Linked DNA regions of Azospirillum brasilense. The protein of the gene in region 1 binds, or shares a complex with, the protein of each later gene. Links are inferred from orthologs where the notes say so. Each region holds a gene or a part of one and is shown on either strand. Other genes may lie near its edges.

Region 1 (6,047 bases):
TCCAGGCTCCAGGACACCTCGTCCGGCCCGGTGATCCGCAGACGGACACCCTCGCCGCTGCCCAGCACCCCGGCGATGCGCTCGGCGGTGGCTTCCGGGAACCGGTCCGCCAGCAAATGCCCCGATTCCAGACCGAGGGCGCGCATGGTGGCGTTGGCGTAAAGACAACGAAAGGACGCACCGTCGATCACGGCGGTGGGCATCGATGACGACTCAACGATGGACCGGAACATCCCCGGACCGTCCTGAGCCGAAGCACCGTTTTCGTCGGATGCGCGCCCAGCATCCGCTGCAAACACCTGAGGCATGTTCGACAACACCCAGTCCCGCCGGATACGTTAATTATCTATTGTTTGCGAATTGTAAGACAGCAGTCCCAGCCGCACCAGCGAAAGCGCCCTGCCTGACCTTAGGCTAATGGCATTAGCTCCTTCGTCCAGGGCCGGAGACAACACCGGACGGCGACGCTTTCTTCCGCCGTCAGGCCCGCACCGCCGCCGCCTCGATCCCCAGCGCCTGCAAGGCGGTGGCGACGATGTGGCGGGCGGCGAGACCGGCCTCCTCATACTGCTTGGCCGGGCTGTCATGGTCGAGGAAGCGGTCGGGCAGGACCATCGGACGGATCTTCAACCCGCCGTCCAACAGCCCGGCCATCGCCAGATGCTGCAGCACGAAGCTGCCGAAGCCGCCGACCGAACCCTCCTCGATGGTGATCAGCACCTCATGCTCCAGCGCCAGACGGCGCACCAGCTCCTCGTCCAGAGGCTTGGCGAAGCGCGCGTCGGCCACCGTCGTCGACAGCCCGCGCGCGCCCAGCTCCGCCGCCGCCTTGCGCGCCTCGGCCAGACGCGTGCCGTAGCTGAGGATCGCCACCTTGGTGCCTTCCTGAAGGATGCGGCCCTTGCCGATGGGCAGCACCTCGCCGCGCTCCGGCAGCTCCAGCCCCACCCCCTCGCCGCGCGGGTAGCGCAGCGCCGAGGCGCGGTCGTCGATGGCAGCGCTGGTCGCCACCATGTGCATCAGCTCCAGCTCGTCCGCCGCCGCCATCAGCACGATGTCGGGCAGACAGCCGAGATAGGCGACGTCGAAGGCCCCGGCGTGGGTCGCCCCGTCCGCCCCGACCAGACCGGCGCGGTCGAGCGCGAAACGCACCGGCAGGCGCTGCAGCACCACGTCATGCACCACCTGGTCATAGGCGCGCTGCAGGAAGGTCGAATAGATCGCGCAGAAGGGCTTGAAGCCCTCCGTCGCCAACCCGGCGGCGAAGGTCACGGCGTGCTGCTCGGCGATGCCGACGTCGAAGCAGCGGTCGGGGAAGCGCTGGCCGAACAGGTCGAGCCCGGTGCCCGAGGGCATGGCCGCGGTGATGCCGAGAACGCGGGAGTCGCGCTCGGCCTCGGCGATCAGGGCGTTGGCGAAGACGCGGGTGTAGGTCGGGGCGTTGGACTTGGGCTTGGACTGGGCGCCGGTGACGACGTCGAACTTGGCGACCGCGTGCAGCTTGTCGGCCGACGCCTCGGCGGGGCCGTAGCCCTTGCCCTTCTTGGTGACGACGTGGATCAGGACGGGCTTGTCGTCCTCGGCGTCGCGGACGTTCTGCAGGACCGGCAGCAGGTGGTCCAGATTGTGCCCGTCGATCGGGCCGATGTAGTAGAAGCCCATCTCCTCGAACAGCGTGCCGCCGGTGACCATGCCGCGGGCGTACTCCTCCGCCCGCCGCGCCGCCGTGCGCAGCGGCCGCGGCAACTGCTCCGCGATGTCCTTGGCCAGATGGCGCAGGCTGAGGTAGGGCTTGGAGGAAATCAGCCGCGACAGGTACGCGCTCATCGCGCCGACCGGCGGGGCGATGGACATGTCGTTGTCGTTGAGGATGACGATCAGCTTGCTGTTCGCCGAGCCGGCGTTGTTCATCGCCTCATAGGCCATGCCGGCGCTCATCGCGCCGTCGCCGATCACGGCGACCACATGGTTGTCGCGGCCCAGCTGGTCACGCGCCACCGCCATGCCCAGCCCGGCGGAGATCGAGGTGGAGCTGTGACCGGCGCCGAACGGGTCGTATTCGCTCTCCGACCGGTTGGTGAAACCCGACAGGCCGCCGCCGGTGCGCAGCGTGCGGATGCGGTCGCGGCGCCCGGTCAGGATCTTGTGCGGGTAGCACTGGTGCCCGACGTCCCAGATCAGCCGGTCGGCCGGGGTCTGGAACACGTAATGCAGGGCGACGGTCAGTTCGACCACCCCCAGCCCGGCGCCCAGATGACCGCCGGTCACCGACACCGCGCTGATGGTCTCCGTCCGCAGCTCGTCGGCCACCTGCCTGAGCTGCTCGGGCTTGAGCGCGCGCAGGTCGGCGGGGGTGCGGACGAGGTCGAGAAGCGGCGTCTTGTCGTTGGGGGTCACGTTGGAAACGTCCTCCGTTCAGGTCCGCCGCGCGACGACGAAGTCGGCGACCGCTTTGAGGATATCGGCGCGCCCGTCGAAGATCTCCAGGTGCGCCTTGGCCTGGACGGCCAGCATGGCGGCCTGCGAGCGGGCGCGGTCCCGCCCGAGGATGGACACGAAGGTCGCCTTTCCGGCCTCGGCGTCGCGCCCGACCGACTTGCCGGTCTCCGCCTCCGTGCCCTCCACATCCAGCAGGTCGTCGACGATCTGGAAGGCCAGCCCGAGGTCGTGGGCGTAGGCGCGCAGCGCGAGGCGCTGCGGCGGCGGGGCCTTGCCCAGGATGCCGCCGGCCTCGCAGGAGAAGGCGATCATGTCGCCGGTCTTCATGCGCTGGAGCCGCGTCGTGGTGCCGAGGTCGAAGCTCTCATGCTCGGCGATCAGGTCGAGCATCTGGCCGCCGACCATGCCGTGCGGTCCGGCCGCCTTGGCGAGCGCCGCCACGAGCTGGCAGCGCACGTTGGGGTCCTCGTGGGTCGCCGGGTCGGCCAGCACCTCGAAGGCGTAGGTCAGCAGCCCGTCGCCGGCCAGGATCGCGGTCGCCTCGTCGAACTTGTGGTGCACGGTCGGCTTGCCGCGGCGCAGGTCGCTGTCGTCCATCGCCGGCAGGTCATCGTGGACCAGCGAGTAGCTGTGGACGAACTCCACCGCCACGGCCACCCGCAGCGCGCAGTCCGGATTGACGCCGAACAGCGCCGCCGACTGGCAAACCAGGAAGGGACGCAGCCGCTTACCGCCGTTCAGGCAGCCGTAGCGCATCGCCTCCAGCACACGCGATTCGGGGAGATCGGTGGTCGGCAGGAGGTGCAGGATCGCACGCTCCACATCGGCGGCCATGTCGGCCATGGCTGTCTTGAGGTCGGTCTGCACGTCAGTCGATCCGGGCGGGTTCGGTGCCGAGGGTGCCGTCGGCGGCAACGGTGATGCGGTCGATCTTGGCCTGGGCCTCGCGCAGCTTCGCCTCGCAATGCCGCTTCAGCGCGGTGCCGCGCTCGTAGGAGGAGATTGCGTCGTCGAGCTTGCCGCGCCCGTCCTCGAGCTGGCGCACGATGCGCTCAAGCTCGGCCAGCGCGTCCTCGAAGCTGAGGGCGGCGATGTCGGGGGGAATGTTAGCGAGGTCAGCCATGATCCATCCGGCCAATGATCCATACGATGGGGTGCCCGCGATGGGACCGAAAACCGAAATTATGGCTCAGCCCCCAAATGCGCAAGGCCCGCGGCGGGCGTATCACGCTCCCACCACGGGCCTAGCCGGAAGAATCGGCCGGAAGAATTCGGAAAGCTCAGCAGTACATCAATTCGCGCACATGCGCCGCGGTGGCGGAGGCGAGGGCGCGCAGATTGTATCCGCCTTCCAGCACCGACACGATGCGGGCGCCGCAATGGGTGCGGGCCAGATCGCCCAGCTTGCGGGTGGCCCAGGCGAAGTCGTCGTCGGTCAGGTGAAGCCCGGCCAGCGGGTCGCGCGAATGGGCGTCGAACCCGGCGGAGATGATCAGCAGGTCCGGTTTGAAATGGTCGATGGCCGGCAGGATGATGTGGGTCATCGCGTGGCGGAATTCCGGCGAGCCGGACATGGCGGCGAGCGGCGCGTTGACGCAGTTGCCGTACTCGCCCTTCTCACCCGCGTCGCCCGTGCCGGGATAGAGCGGCGACTGGTGGGTCGAGCAATAGAGCATGTCGGGGTCGCGCTGGAAGATGTCCTGCGTTCCGTTGCCGTGGTGCACGTCGAAATCCATCACGGCAACCCGCTGCAGCCCATGCGCCGCCCGCGCGTGGTAGGCGCCGACCGCGGCGTTGTTGAACAGGCAGAAGCCCATGGCCTTGTCATGCTCGGCATGGTGCCCCGGCGGGCGCACGGCGCAGAAGGCGTTGCGCGAATGGCCCGACGCCACCGCGTCCACCGCCGCGACCACCGCGCCGGCGGCGCGCAGCGCGGCCTCGCCTGAACCGGGGGACATCACCGTGTCGGCGTCGATGCCCGCGTGCTCCTGCTCCGGCACCAGGGCCAGGATGCGCTCGACATGCTCCCGCGGGTGCGCGCGGGAGAGCTGTTCGAGGGTGGCGAGCGGCGCCTCCTGCCGTTCGAGCATATAGAATTCTTCGGTCTCAAGCGACGCCAGCACCGCACGAAGCCGGTCGGCGCACTCCGGATGGCCCAGCCCTGTGTCGTGGTCCAGGCAGGCGGCGTGGGTGAACAGGGTGGTGAACATGCTTTTCTGTCTTTTTCGTTCGTGTTCGAGGCATTTCCCTGCGTCCATTCTTCCTGGATCGCTAATGAAAGTACAGGATGATTGCGGGGCTTATCGTCACATCCCCCAACCGCCGCCGGCACCCCTTTTGCGCGGAGGACGTGCAAGCCATCCCGCCCTTCGGCGCGGTCAGGCGCAACGCTCGATCACGAAGCGGTAGACGCCGCCCTCCTCGACGCTGGAGGCCAGCCGGTTGCCGGTGGCCTCGCAGAAGGCGGCGAAATCCTTGGGCGCGCCGGGGTCGGTCGCCTCGACGGTCAGCGTCGATCCGGGCGGCACCGTCTTCAGCACCTTGCGCGCGCGCAGCACCGGCAGCGGGCATTGCAGCCCCTTGGCGTCGAGCGTCTGGTCGGCCATCGTTCCTTGAACTCCTTCGGTCACCGCCGCAACGATTCGAGGCGGCGAGTCTAGAACGGCGGCCCGCGCGCCATCAACCCGTTGAACGGTGCTGCCCCATTGAACGGTGCTTTCGCGAAACGGGGAACATTCTTTCGACTACGGGACATCCACGGGTAGACAGCGCAGTACACTCTTCCATATGATTGAACACGAACGATAAACGGCGGTGCTGCGGCGCAGGGATTGGGCGCAACGGTTCGCTGTTGCTTGGCGCCGACAGAAACGGTCGTTTCATGAACATTGCCGATTTGCAGAGCAACGCACGGCGGGCCAGCACGCTGCTCAAGGCCATGAGCAACGAGCGCCGCCTGCTCATCCTGTGCTACCTGACCGAGGGCGAGAAATCGGTCGGCGAACTGGAGGAGTTGGTCGACCTCAGCCAGTCGGCGCTGTCCCAGCATCTGGCCCGCCTGCGCCGCGACAAGCTGGTGCGGACGCGGCGCGCCGCCCAGAACATTTATTACTCGCTGAACGGGCACGAGGCGCAAACCATCATGGCGACTCTCCATGAGCTGTTCTGCGCGCCCGTCGCCCGCAAGAAGGACGAGGGGTCCCCCACCTCCGCCGAGGAAACCAGCAGCGCCCCGGCCTGACGCGGTCCTGTCCGGTTTCAGGCCCGTCCGAAGAAGCGCCGCCCGAACAGAAGAACCGCCAGGGCCAGGACCAGCCAGCCCAGGATGAAGGCGCTGCCGCCCGTGGGGGCCGTCATGGCGAAGGGCAGCGGGCCGCTGGTCGCGGTCGCGTAGAGCGTGCCGCTGAAAAGCAGGATTCCCGCCACGAACAGCCACCCTGACAGGCGCAGCGCCAGACGCGCAGGGCCGTCGGCGGTGCGCAGCAGCGCGACCAGGGCGACCAGGGCCAGCGCGTGCCACATCTGGTATTGCCCGGCCAGCCGGAACAGCTCCTGCCCGCGCGGATCGCCGGCCAACCCGTGGCTGGCATAGGCCCCGGCTCCCACCG
Region 2 (6,057 bases), on another replicon or contig:
GACAGCGCACCGCTCTCGAACGGCGTCAGGGTCCGGAGAATATTGCCGAGTCCGTCCGCAACGGATCCGTCGGGACAGTCCGCCGCAAGCCGCCGATGGTCGGGATGCATGGCCTCCGCCCCGGCCGGCCAGACACGCCCCCATTCGATGGTCAGGGCTGAGTTCCTGAAGGCGTCCGGGTTGGCCAGGGGATCGTTCTTGCCGCCCTTGCACGCTTCGTCCCGCCCGCAATGCTCGATGTAGGCCGCCAGTGCCGCCGACAGGCGCGGCGAACCGCAGTAGTTTTCGGCAAACAGGTCGACATGGGATGCGCCGTCGCGGATAAGGGGATGGACCTCCAAATTCACCGCATCACGCAGTTCCTGGAGGTTCTGCCGTCCGGCCGTGGCGCATCCGGACTCATCCTGCTGGCTGCTCCGCGCCACCGTCATGAAGACGGGGAAGCCATCCATCTGCTTGGCAAGCCGGCCCAGGCCACCCGGATCTCCAACCCTGTTCCTGTCGATGATCATCAGGTCCAGGAGGATGCTTTCGGCGCCGGCTTTCTTGATCTCCTCGATCAGGCGCGCGTAGAAATCGAACGACGGCGGATAAGACTCGCCGCTGGCGGCAAGCGTTTGGTCATCGATCTGGACGACGGCGATTTTCCTCTGCCCCTCGCCGGGATAGACGCTGGCGGCAAGCCGCCGATAGGCATCCAGCGATGTCCGGCCGCTGGAACCATTGATGTCCAACGGGTTCAAGACCGCCGCCAGAACGACCAGAAGCGGCACCAGCGAGAGCTTGAGCGATCGATCGGCCAGCCGTCGCCACCCGGCGCAGCTCGTGGGCAGGCGAGCGACGAGGCCTTGCCAAACATCGGCCACGGCCGGCAAACATTTCTTCGCGTCAGGAGCCGGCATGGCGGTGGCTCGGAGTCCTCAACAAAATCGCCGGCCAGCCTCGCCCGCAAGAGAAGCAACGCTGGAAACTATGCAATTTTATCGGGATGACGGCGAAGAACAATATTAATTTTGAATTAGTTTTTGTTCGTCATGCATATCTTAGAATGCAGTCCGCCGGCGGACAGGCGCGAGACGCACGGCCGCCCACCGCTCGCTTCCGACCGCGACAGGGAGGCGGAACAAGCGCACACGCAAAAAACGGAGGAGCGTCGCTGCCCCTCCGCAGTCATACGGCCGGCGCATGAACAGTTCCATGATCGGCCGGCCGTATGACCCTTTCGCACATGGCTGCGCCATGTGCTGTCGGGTTTGAACCGAAGGCGTTTGATGGAAGCCATCAAACGCCTTCGGTATCAGACGGGACCGGATGCGGCGCCGTCAGCGCCCCACCGCCCGCCAGCCGATGTCGCGGCGGCAGAAGCCGTCCGGCCAGTCCAGCGCGTCCACGCCCTGGTAGGCGCGCTTCTGCGCCTCGGCCACGGTCGGGGCCTTGGCGGTCACGCCCAGGACGCGCCCGCCGGTGGACAGCACCCGCCCATCGACCCGCTTCGTGCCGGCGTGGAAGACGGTCACGCCCTCCACCGCGTTGGCGGCGTCGAAACCCTTGATCTCCGTGTTCTTCACGTAATCGCCGGGGTAGCCGTTCGCCGCCATGACAACGCACAGCGCCGTCTCGTCGTGCCAGCGCAGGTCGATGTTCTTCAACTGGCCGTCCGCCGCCGCGATCAGGGCCGCCAGCGCGTCGGACTTCAGCCGCATCATCAGCGTCTGACATTCCGGGTCGCCGAAGCGGACGTTGAATTCCAGCGTCTTCGGCACCGGCTTGCCGTCGGCGTCCTTGCCGATCATCAGGCCGGCGAACAGCACGCCCTTGAAGGGGCGGCCCTCCGCCCCCATGCCCTTGACGGTCGGCTCGACGATTTCGCGCATCACGCGGGCCTGGAGGTCCGGGGTCAGCGCCGGGGCCGGCGAATAAGCGCCCATGCCGCCGGTGTTCGGGCCGGTGTCGCCGTCGCCCACCGCCTTGTGGTCCTGGGCCGAGGCCAGCGGCAGCGCCGATTCGCCGTCGCACAGCGCGAAGAAGCTGACCTCCTCGCCGTCCAGGAACTCCTCGACCACCACCTCGGCCCCGGCGGCGCCGAAGCGGCCCTCGACCAGGGCCTCGTCGATGGCGGCGAAGGCCTCCTCCTGGGTGCGGGCGACGGTCACGCCCTTGCCGGCGGCCAGACCGTCGGCCTTGACCACGATGGGGGCGCCGTTCTTGCGCACGAAGTCCTTGGCGGCCTCGACGTCCTTGAAGCGGCCATAGGCGGCGGTCGGCACGCCGTACTTGGCCAGGATGTCCTTCATGAAACCCTTGGAGCCCTCAAGCTCCGCCGCCGCGGCGCTGGGGCCGAAGGCCTTGATGCCGATGGCGGTCAGCTTGTCGACGAGGCCGAGCACCAGCGGCCCTTCCGGCCCGACGACCACGAAGTCAATGGCCTTGTCCTGGGCGAAGCGGACCAGGGCGTCCACATCCTCGGCGCCGATGGCGACGCATTCGGCCACGTCCGCGATGCCGGCGTTGCCCGGCGCGCAGTAGAGCGTGTCGCACAGCGGCGAGTTCTGAATGGCCCAGCACAGCGCATGCTCGCGCCCACCCGACCCGACCACCAGGACTTTCATGGCACCTCGTCCTTCCACGCTTGTTGCCGACACCGCGCCTTGTATCATGGTGCCGCCATGACTCAAGACCTTGATATGACCTCTCCGCTGATCGCCCCCGAGCCGCGCCCCGGCTCGAACCTGCCGGAATTCTCGGTGGGCGACCTCGCCCGGCGCCTGAAGCGCAGCATCGAGGAGGAGTTCGGCTTCGTCCGCGTGCGCGGCGAGATCTCCCAGCCCAAGCGCCACAGCTCCGGCCACTGCTACCTGCGTCTGAAGGACGACACGGCGGTGATCGAGGCGGTGTGCTGGCGCGGCACCGCGTCGAAGCTGGCCGTCCAGCCGGCGGAAGGGCTGGAGGTCATCGTCACCGGGCGCATGACGACCTACCCCGGACGCTCGCAGTACCAGCTCATCATCGAGTCGATGGAGCTGGCCGGCGAGGGCGCCCTCCTGAAGATGCTGGAGGAGCGCAAGAGGCGCCTCGCGGCGGAGGGGCTGTTCGACGCCGGGCGCAAGAAGCCCATTCCCTTCCTGCCCGACGTGATCGGCGTCGTCACCTCGCCCACCGGGGCGGTCATCCGCGACATCCTGCACCGGCTGCACGACCGCTTCCCGCGCCGGGTCCTGCTCTGGCCGGTCGCCGTGCAGGGGGAGCGGGCGGCGGCGGAAGTCACCGCGGCCATCGACGGCTTCAACCGCATCCCCCCCGGCGGGCCGGTGCCGCGCCCAGACCTGCTGATCGTGGCGCGCGGCGGCGGCTCGCTGGAGGACCTGATGGCCTTCAACGAGGAGAACGTCGTCCGCGCGGCGGCGGCCAGCCGCATCCCGCTGATCTCCGCGGTTGGGCACGAGACCGACACCACCCTGATCGACTTCGCGTCCGACCGCCGCGCCCCCACCCCAACGGCGGCGGCGGAGATGGCCGTTCCGGTGCGGGCGGAGCTGCTGGCCCAGGTGCTGGACGACGAGCGGCGCATGGTCGGCGCCGCCACCCGCCTGCTGGCCGAGCGGCGGACGCGGGTGGAGGGGCTGGCCCGCGGCCTCGGCGACCCGCGCGCCCTGCTGGAAAGCCACGCCCAGCGGTTGGACGACCGGGCCGAGCGGCTGGCGCTGGCCGCCGCCTCGCTCCTCGACCGTCGCCGCACCCGCCTGAACGAGCTGGGCGCCGCTCTGCGCCACCCGCGCGAGAAGCTGGCGGAGGCCGGGCAGCGGCTGGCGTCGGAATCCCGCGCGCTCGACGGCGCGCTGCGCCACGCCGTCGTCGCCGCGCGCGGCCAGTATGAGCGGGTGAGCGGGCGGCTGACGCTCGGCCCGATCCGCGTGAAGTTCGGCGACGGCCGGCGGCGGCTGTCCGACCTGACGCCGCGGCTCGACCGCAGCTACGGCAAGGCGGTAGAGGAGCGCGCGGCGAGGCTGACGGCGGTGGGGCAGCTTCTGGAAAGCTACTCCTACAAGGGCGTCCTGGAGCGCGGCTTCGCCCTGGTGCAGTCCGGCGACGGCCGGCCGCTGACCAGCGCCGCCCAGGCCACGCCGGGTTTGGCGGTGTCGCTGGTCTTCGCCGATGGCAAAGCCGCCGCGACGGTGGACGGCGGACCGCGGGTGGACGCCCCGCCCGCCACGGCGGAGCCGAAGCCCAGGAACGCAAGACCAAAGGCGGAGCCCAAGAAGCCGCAGCGCCCGCCGACACAGGGAAGCCTTTTCTAGTCCGTTGGCTCGACGGTAAATCCGCTCCATTCTGGAGCACCGGACTGGAGCGGACTGCCGAACGACTTGGGCATTTCCACCGCAAGCCCCCTCCCCACGTCACCTATAGTGGTGCGCCGCCGGCCCTATGCCCGGCGATATCGGAGGGAAAGGACATGGAGCAACGCGCCGCCTCGACCGGCCCGTTGGGGCGGGCCGGAGCCTGGATCGAAAGCGAGCGGGGGCAGAAGGCCGTCTTCGGGTTGATCCTGCTGAACGCCGTCGTGCTGGGGCTCGACACGTCCGCTAAGGTTTCGGAGGCCATCGGGCCGCTGCTCAGCGCACTCGACAGCCTGATCCTGATCGCCTTCACCGTGGAACTGGCCCTGCGCATCGGCCACCAGGGGCGCGCCTTCTTCCGGGACGGCTGGAACCTGTTCGACTTCGCGGTGGTCGTGATCACGCTGGCCCCGGTCGGTCCGGAAATCATGGTCCTGCGCACCCTGCGCGTCCTGCGCGTCTTCCGCCTCGTCACCGTCATGCCGCGGCTGCGGATGATCGTCCACGCCCTGGTCTCCTCGTTGCCCGGGCTGGCGATGATCGTCCTGCTGCAATGCCTGCTGTTCTACGTGTCCGGGGTGATGGCGACCAAGCTGTTCGGCGCGGACTTTCCGGACTGGTTCGGCACGCTCGGCGCGTCGCTCTATTCGCTGTTCCAGATCATGACGCTGGAAAGCTGGTCGATGGGCATCGTGCGCCCTGTGATGGAGGTCTATCCCTACGCCTGGACCTTCTTCCTGCCCTTCATCCTGGCCGCCACCTTCACCATGCTGAACCTGTTCGTCGCGGTGATCGTCAACGCGCTGCAATCCCTTCAGGATCAGGACGGCAAGGAGGTCGGCGACGCCATCCTCAGCGAATCCCACCAAGTGGTGGAGGAGCTGCGGAGCCTGCGCGACGAGGTCGCCGCCCTGCGCCTGACGCTGGACGACCAGCGCCGGACGGCGGCGGACCGGCTTGCGCTCCCGGAGCTGTCCGCCGCCGGCGACTGAGAAAGGGCATCCGGCCTCAGGCGGGCCCGGCGAAAGTCCAGCGCGTCGTCTCGCCGCTGCGGAAGGGCAGCACGGCCTCGCCGTCGGCGGTCAGCACGATGTCCGGCGCCGTGGACGGCGTGCGCTCCAGCACCACCTTGTCCTCGTTGGCCGGCAGGCCGTAGAAGCGCGGGCCGTTCAGGCTGGCGAAGGCCTCCAGCTTGTCCAGAGCGCCCGCCTCCTCGAAGGCTTCGGCGTAGAGTTCCATGGCGTTGGCGGCGGTGAAGCAGCCGGCGCAGCCGCAGGCGCTCTCCTTCGCGGTCACCGTGTGCGGGGCGGTGTCGGTGCCCAGGAAGAACGGCCCCTCGCCCGAGGTCGCGGCCTCGACCAGCGCCACCCGGTGCGTCTCGCGCTTGGCGATGGGCAGGCAGTAGAGGTGCGGGCGGATGCCGCCGGCGAACAGGTGGCTGCGGTTGATCAGCAGGTGGTGCGCCGTGATCGTCGCCCCCACCCGGCCCGAGGCGGCGTGCTCGCGCACGAAGGCCACGGCCTCCGCGGTGGTCGCGTGCTCCAACACCACGCGCAGCGCCGCGTAGCGCTCCAGCAGCGGGCCGAGGACGCGCTCCAGGAACACCGCCTCACGGTCGAAGATGTCGACGTGGGAGTCGGTCACCTCGCCATGGATCAGCAGCGGCATGCCGATCTCCGCCATGCGCTCCAGCACCGGGGCGATCCTGCCGAGGTCGGTCACG

The links.
Region 2: the proteins of D3869_RS18025 (region 1) and xseA are in contact, whole or in part, in a cryo-EM structure (PDB 8TXR), measured with the Escherichia coli proteins. The link is inferred for Azospirillum brasilense from one-to-one orthologs.

Annotation. Positions count from the first base shown.
Region 1 is NZ_CP032346.1:866,557-872,603, forward strand. What follows is about bases 1,936-4,817. They hold D3869_RS18025 (exodeoxyribonuclease VII small subunit), read right to left. Parts: upstream 3,563-4,817; coding sequence 3,308-3,562; downstream 1,936-3,307. Other genes in these bases: dxs (1-deoxy-D-xylulose-5-phosphate synthase), read right to left, coding at 1,936-2,397; D3869_RS18020 (polyprenyl synthetase family protein), read right to left, coding at 2,416-3,282; D3869_RS18030 (histone deacetylase family protein), read right to left, coding at 3,720-4,649. Also shown: D3869_RS18010 (sensor histidine kinase), read right to left, coding at 1-203; more of dxs, read right to left, coding at 481-1,935; D3869_RS18035 (sulfurtransferase TusA family protein), read right to left, coding at 4,818-5,045; D3869_RS18045 (ArsR/SmtB family transcription factor), read left to right, coding at 5,321-5,680; D3869_RS18050 (DUF423 domain-containing protein), read right to left, coding at 5,698-6,047. UniProt on the Escherichia coli protein: Bidirectionally degrades single-stranded DNA into large acid-insoluble oligonucleotides, which are then degraded further into small acid-soluble oligonucleotides.
Region 2 is NZ_CP032345.1:2,199,758-2,205,814, reverse strand. What follows is about bases 2,098-4,989. They hold xseA (exodeoxyribonuclease VII large subunit), read left to right. Parts: upstream 2,098-2,684; coding sequence 2,685-4,295; downstream 4,296-4,989. Other genes in these bases: D3869_RS10645 (ion transporter), read left to right, coding at 4,451-4,989; purD (phosphoribosylamine--glycine ligase), read right to left, coding at 2,098-2,609. Outside these bases: D3869_RS10660 (CHASE2 domain-containing protein), read right to left, coding at 1-902; more of purD, read right to left, coding at 1,323-2,097; more of D3869_RS10645, read left to right, coding at 4,990-5,326; pyrC (dihydroorotase), read right to left, coding at 5,343-6,057. UniProt on the Escherichia coli protein: Bidirectionally degrades single-stranded DNA into large acid-insoluble oligonucleotides, which are then degraded further into small acid-soluble oligonucleotides.